One region of the Pectobacterium wasabiae CFBP 3304 genome, then DNA from elsewhere that is predicted to be linked to it. Evidence: predicted binding sites of a transcription regulator. Region 1 holds the regulator's gene; the other holds the start of a gene.

Region 1 (3,646 bases):
TGAAACATTTCAACTACGATATCACAGCCGCCAACCAGTTCGCCGTCCACCCACAACTGTGGGAATGTCGGCCAGTTCGCGTATTTCGGCAGCTCAGCACGAATATCCGGGTTCTGTAAAATATCAACATAAGCAAAGCGTTCGCCACAGGAAGACAATGCCTGAACGGTCTGTGCAGAAAAACCGCAGCTTGGCAATTTTGGGGAACCTTTCATGTACAGCAGAATCGGGTTTTCAGCAATTTGGCGCTGAATTTTTTCAATTGTCGGTGTCGTCATCTTCTTGCTTCCTTAAATCTATAGGATGGCTAACGTCCAAAACGCTAGCCATGAGTCGCTGTCAGAGTGTTACGACAGCGACATTGACTCAATGATATTGTACCGATGCCACTAGCTACAAAAAAACGCCATTTTTTGTAGGGTTATTTTTCTATCTCGATTATTCGGCATTGGTGAAATCAACGCCAGAAAACGCTGATAAATCAAACGAAAAAATAACTATTAACGTTTTTTCACTATTCTGTATGAATAAAGCGACCGTGCCCACTTTTTTATGACGCCGTTTTCAGGAATACTGTGCGGATTGAGCGAGTTAAGGATTATGTTCGGTCACTTTTATTATGCGCTTATTTATTACTCTTTTTATATTATTTTTCAGCAACCTATCCCTGAACATCGTTCAGGCTGCGCCGCATACCCCGCATTCTGCACCGAAGAAAAGCGCCGTTGAAGAAACGAATAAGAAAGGTCGTCAAACAAAGGGTAATGCTAAATCACCGACGCCAATCAAAAGCAAAAAACCAGAACCCATCGCAGTCAGCAATAAGGCCAAACCTCGCACGGCTAACAAATCGGCAGAAAAGACGCCATCACGGACGCAAGGTAGCACACCAGCGCTAGTGAAAAAAAACCTTAAAAAGCTGAAGCCTGAAAACGATAGGCAGACAATCGCACAGGCCAGAGTCAAAACCGGGCTGAAGAAGACCGTACTCAAAGGGAAAGTGGATAAAGACCCACCAACCACAGAAAAAGGGATGACGCTGAGCGCGGCACACAAAAAACGCTATCAGCACGCCAAAACGACAGCAATGAATAAGTTGATGAGCCAGATCGGTAAACCTTACCACTGGGGCGGTTCATCTCCTTTTACCGGATTCGACTGTAGCGGACTGGTCTATTATGCGTATAAAGATGTCGTTAAGATCCAAATCCCACGTACCGCGAACGAAATGTACCATCTGCGCGATGCCGCTCCGATTAAAAAGAGTGAACTGGAAAGTGGCGACCTGGTCTTCTTCCGCATCAACAATCGTGGGGCAGCCGATCATGTCGGGGTTTATTTGGGAGAAGGCAAATTTATCCAGTCGCCGCGTACAGGCTCAGATATTCGTATCAGCAAACTGAGTGAGGACTATTGGCAGGAGCACTATGTTGGAGCGCGGCGCGTGGTGACACCACAGACTATTCGTTAAGAGATAGGGGCAACCTACGTCGAACAGCAGTGATGCAGACACGTTTTATGCACCACAAACGTGTCTGCGTGCTTAACTAATGCGGAAGCACCGAGCGGTTAGTTCAGCACCGCAACAAAGCTAAATGCGATGATCACGGCCAACGAGCCAACGGTTGTCAGCAGAGACATCTTCAGATTTGTATCCATAAACCACTCCTTATTAGCGAACAAGTTTCATCTGAAACTTCCTCTGAAAAAAAGACACCACCATTTGCAGCAGAACCCACAGGGCAGTTAAAGCCACAAATAATAGGGTTATTACGATTCTTTCATAATTCTAGCGAAAAATCTCCGACGAATGCATCACTAATAGTATAAATTAGCCCTTTCACTTTCATGATAAATCGGACACAATCCGCTGTTTATGAAAGCGCTGCGTATCAGTCGAAAAACGTCAAGCCAGATCCCTTCGGTATAACATTCGGCACTCTCCTTCTGAAATCCTGTTTTTTAGCTTAGAAGAAGAACTTTAAACGTAGGCAAACGATTAACAATATACTTACGTCTGTAACAGGTAAGTTCAGGAGTCATTTTTAGATGGCAACGATTAAAGATGTGGCAAAACGTGCTGGCGTTTCCACCACAACCGTATCGCACGTGATTAATAAAACACGTTTCGTCGCCGAAGAGACTAAGGCAGCCGTCAGGGCAGCAATCAAGGAATTGCACTACTCGCCCAGCGCCGTCGCCCGCAGCCTCAAAGTTAATCACACTAAATCTATCGGCTTGCTGGCCACATCCAGCGAAGCACCCTATTTCGCTGAGATCATTGAAGCAGTCGAAAACAGTTGTTATGCCAAAGGCTACACGCTGGTGCTGTGTAATTCTCATAACGACATCGGCAAACAGCGCGCTTATCTCTCGATGCTGGCGCAAAAACGCGTCGACGGCCTGCTGGTCATGTGTGCCGAATACCCGCCAGAACTCTTGGGCATGTTGGAAGATTATCGCAGCATTCCCATGGTCGTCATGGACTGGGGACAAATGCACAGCGATTTCACCGATACCATCATCGATAACGCCTTTGAAGGCGGCTATATGGCGGGTCGCTATCTGATTGAACGCGGCCATCGGGATATCGGTGCCATCCCAGGAATACAAGAGCGCAACACGGGCAACGGACGCTACCTTGGCTTTTTAAAAGCGTTGAAGGAAGCCGACATCGCCGTGCGCGATGAATGGGTCGTGCGAGGCGATTTTGAACCGGAATCCGGTTATAAAGCCATGCATCAGATTCTCGCGCAAAAACAGCGGCCCACCGCCGTATTCTGTGGTGGCGACATCATGGCGATGGGTGCCATTTGTGCGGCAGACGAATTGGGGTTACGTGTACCACAGGATATTTCGGTGATCGGTTATGACAATGTGCGTCACGCACGGTTCTTTACACCGGCACTAACCACCATCCATCAGCCGAAAGAGCGTCTGGGCCAATCCGCCTTCTCTATGTTGCTGGATCGTATTACCAGCAAGCGCGAAGATGCACACGTCATTGAAGTGCATCCGACGCTGATTGAGCGCCGCTCGGTTGCCGACGGCCCGTTCCGCGATTATCGCCGCTAACCTCGACAATTCAACACACACGATTTTCTTATACCTATCCGCTTTCCCTCTCTGCTTCAGCCAATTCTCTTGTATATTGGCTGAAGCGACTCTAAACTGAACTTTGCGTTTCAGTTTCACTGATAAAACCCAAAATAGTGATGGCCGCACTTCGGTAAACAGGTACGCATTTTTTGCCAATGGGCACCCCGTTTACGCGCAAATTTCTTCTTCATTTTTCTCTGGTGACAGCCGATACATCGGCTGCGGTAAGTGCTGTCCAGGTATGTTTTTCCATACTTTCACACGTGAAAAATTTAGGAGACATCATGGGTACACCTTATGCAAAAGAACAGCGTAGCCATACCTCGCCCTGGTTCAAAATCATGCAGGAAAGGCTAACCGCTGCGGATATCACCATTAACGGCTCTCGTCCTTTTGACATCCACGTGATCAATACCAGTTTTTTTAAACGCGTCTTGCAGGAAGGTTCATTGGGGTTAGGTGAAAGCTATATGGACGGATGGTGGGAGTGTGAACGGTTGGATATGTTTTTCCATCGTGTCCTGCGCGCAGGACTAGAAAATACATT
Region 2 (3,646 bases), 1.4 Mb from region 1:
CACCAGAATCGGCGATAAAATAGCGGCAATGGCGGTACAGGCATACGACCAGCCGATTTCACCCGCTGTGAACCCACTTTTACTCAGATACAGCCAGAGTGGAACGAACCAGGCTCCCCAGATAAACCATTCAACGAACATCATGAACGACAACTTTGCTGTAGTTTTCATATTTACATCCTTCATGACAGAGTAAGGTACACCTTTAAAATACCAATTAATAATACCTTTTAAATACCTTTGGGTTCATTATTTGAACTACATAACACTTTCGCAGCATTATTTATCATTACAGGGAGAAAGAATGGCAGAAAAGCGTGATAGCAAGGTGGGGTTAAAAATGAGGATAAAGGAGATAGTGCAGAATCAGTATAAAAAACGCCGCGTCATGTAGTACATAGCGCGGCGAGAACGATGTATACCCATCATATTTCAAGTTGCATGTGTGTTGTTCAAAACGCTAACACGTTGCCCTGAAACTTGAATGACTTGGGATATAGAATATAAATAGGTATTACAGATACTTACACAAATAAGAAGTCGGTTCGACCACCTGTAAATTGAACTCGCTTTTTCCCGGAACGAAAAACGTTTCTCCCGGTGTGAAAACCTGCCAATCCGGTGCGCCGGGCAACAGCACTTTCAATGCCCCGGTGATGACCGTCATTTCTTCCGGTTGTCCGGTTCCAAACGTGTACTCACCCGCATCCATAACACCGACACTGGCGCGGCCAATGCTATCGCCTTCAAAACCGATTGACTTGACCTTCCCTGCAAAATACTCATTTACATTCAGCATAGCGCGGCACCTATCGTCGAAAAATTCAGGAAATTCATCTTAAAAGGAGAGTCGCGCCACTGTCACGATCTATTCATTGAAAGTTAGTGCTCAGTAACACTGACTGATGATTATTTTACCAGTGTCCCGTTTACCACCCTACGCTGCCGACGAACGCAGTGCCTTCAACACGCTTGCCACAATGGCTTCCGGCGTCTGCGACGCATCAATAACGTGATGCGCAACACCGCGATAAAGCGCTTCGCGCGCGGCCAGCACATCGGCCATTTCCTCTGCAATCGGGCGACCTGTCAGCGTAGGCCGCTGGTTATCCTGCGGGTTTTCCTCCAATCGCTGAGCCAGCAATTCGGCATTCGCATGGAGGTAAATGACAATACCTTGGTCATGCATAAAACGTCGATTGGCTTCAGCCAATACCATACCGCCGCCAGTCGCAACGATGTAGCGGTTGGACGTCACCTGCTGAAGCGCCAGACTTTCACGCTGACGAAAACCGTGCCATCCTTCCTGCGCCACCACATCAGCCACCGTCATATTGGTCGTCTGCTGCATAAACAGGTCAGTATCGACAAAGTCATATCCTAACGCCTGTGCCAGTTGATGCCCTACCGTAGTCTTTCCACAGCCTCTGGCACCAACCATAAAAATGGGGTGTGTCATGTAATGACGAATCCTTCTTTTTTACTCACCCGTTCCGTCATATTTCAGGCTGCATGTACATTGGTTATCCTGCAACGCGAACGATTTCGGGTATCAAAGATAAATAGGGTGATTACCTGCTTTGTCGTGGGCTGAATCATACCGATAAAATCAACAGAGAGGGAAGTGACTTCTCAGTGGAAACGAAAAGTTGAATAACTAAAAGTAAAAATTGAATGACAGGAAATATACCCTAAATAATTCGAGTTGCAGGAAGGCGGCGAGCGAGGGCATCCCGATGAGCTTACTCAAGTAAGTGATTCGGGTGACTGACAAACCTACCAGAGGCAGGTTTGAACGCTGCTTGCAGCGGCCCCAACGGGGCGAGGTACACGCCAGTGTGCCGAGTAACGACGCCAACGCACATGCAGCTTGAAGTATGACGGGTATAAAAAGCCCCGCGTTTAAAGGCGGGGCTATCACACTAAAAACCGCTCAGACGCTTAATAAGCGTGGAAGTAATCCTGGATCACGGCTGGGTTCGTCGTTTTCGTCAGTGCCAGCATCAGCAGAATACGTGATTTTGCCGGGCTTAGAGAATCGGCAACCAGACCAGGTTGGCCAGCGTCCGGTGGTACGATACCGCTGCCAGTACGGCTGGAACGCACAACCACAACACCTTTGCTTTCCGCTTTACGGATGCCGGCATCGCCACGCTTGGATACGCTACCCGCTCCCATGCCAGCATATACGATACCTTTTACACCATGCTTGATAGAGGCATCATACATATATTCTGGATCGTCCTGATAGCCATAAATAATGTCGACGGCAGGCAGTTTATCGATGTTAGTCACGTCAAACACAGAGCGTGTAGTGTGAACTTTATCCAGACGCGTCTGGTAGTACACTTTGTCACCGATAATCACGCCGAGATAACCTTCTTCTGGCGCTTTAAAGGTATCCAGTGTAGAGGCGTTGGTTTTGCTGATGAAACGGGCAGAACCGATACGATCGTTCAGCACCACCAGCACCCCACGGCCACGAGAGTTTTTATCCGTAGCCACTTTTACTGCACCGTACAGGTTCATCGGGCCGTCGGCACTGATTGCCGTTGCCGGACGCATCGCAGCGACAAAAACGACCGGTTTGTCACTTTTCACTGTCAGGTTCAGAAAATAAGGCGATTCGTCGAGCGTATCCGTACCGTGCGTAATGACCACGCCATCAACATCGCTGCGGGCCAGCAGCTCGTTCACGCGCTTGCTCAGCGTTAACAACACATCGCTGGTCATATTTTCACTGCCGATGCTGGCAACCTGCTCACCTTTAATATTGGCAAGCGTTTTCAGCTCAGGCACCGCTTGAATCAGCGTCTCTACGCCCAGCGCCCCAGCCTTGTACCCAGTGGTTTGCGTATTGGCCGCTGCGGAACCCGCAATCGTACCGCCCGTTGCCAGAATGACAATGTTAGGTAAATTTTCTGCCGCATTCGCCAGAGACGAAAAACAAACAAAAACAACAACGAATAATGCGTTAAACATCCTTTTCATAACCTATACCAACTTATTGAGTTAAGTGGCAGATCAGATACGTCAGGTATCTGATCTGTAAGTAAAAAACCTCAACTCTGTTGGCAGCCTGCCAACATTGGCGCTTATAATGCCCCAGAATTCAACGAATTAACATATGCCTGTCAGACTTCACGCTAACGGTGTGTCGTGACTCACAGCGCGATGCTCAGACTCACAGATTTGCGCTAGCGACTAATCTGCGCGATAGCATCCTGCGAGGCCTGTTCACGCGCTGCGCCCGTCAGTTCTGACAGCGTACCCTGATGCATTTCAAGCAGGCGATCGGCATGTTCAAAGTAGTGATCGTCATGGCTAATCGCCACAATCGTTTTTCCCAATGCACGCAACTGTGGTAACAGCTCAAGATAGAATACGCGACGGAATTGCGGATCCTGATCGGCAGCCCATTCATCCAACAATAGGATGTCCCGCTGTTCGGCAACGGCCAGCAGTAGTGCTACGCGCTTACGCTGCCCCTGTGAGAGCTGTAAATTCATTACCCGATGATTCTCCAGCGTCAACTTATGCCGCATATTCAAGCGATCCAGCCATTCATCAACCAACGCGGTATCCGGCTCCGTTCCCTGCGGCCCCATCATCTGCCCAAACAGGTGGAAATCGGTAAAAATGGCAG

What was found. The regulator PurR, encoded in region 1, represses purine synthesis genes. The targets are predictions, from matches to a motif close to CANGCAAACGTTTGCNTG.
Region 2: a site for PurR is predicted at 1,533-1,550, ahead of aroL (shikimate kinase AroL). Genes of this name have one in related genera too.

What each region holds. Positions count from the first base shown of each region.
Region 1 covers NZ_CP015750.1:4,561,602-4,565,247, forward strand. Annotated here, with positions in the region: gene A7983_RS20725 (Grx4 family monothiol glutaredoxin) at 1-278, opposite strand, end outside; gene A7983_RS20730 (C40 family peptidase) at 620-1,471, shown strand; gene cydH (cytochrome bd-I oxidase subunit CydH) at 1,570-1,659, opposite strand; gene purR (HTH-type transcriptional repressor PurR) at 2,050-3,075, shown strand; gene cfa (cyclopropane fatty acyl phospholipid synthase) at 3,384-3,646, shown strand, end outside.
Region 2 covers NZ_CP015750.1:3,128,727-3,132,372, reverse strand. Annotated here, with positions in the region: gene A7983_RS14145 (nucleoside permease) at 1-171, opposite strand, end outside; gene ppnP (pyrimidine/purine nucleoside phosphorylase) at 515-799, opposite strand; gene aroL (shikimate kinase AroL) at 938-1,459, opposite strand; gene A7983_RS14130 (type II asparaginase) at 1,942-2,991, opposite strand; partial or broken gene A7983_RS14125 (multidrug ABC transporter permease/ATP-binding protein) at 3,198-3,646, opposite strand, start outside.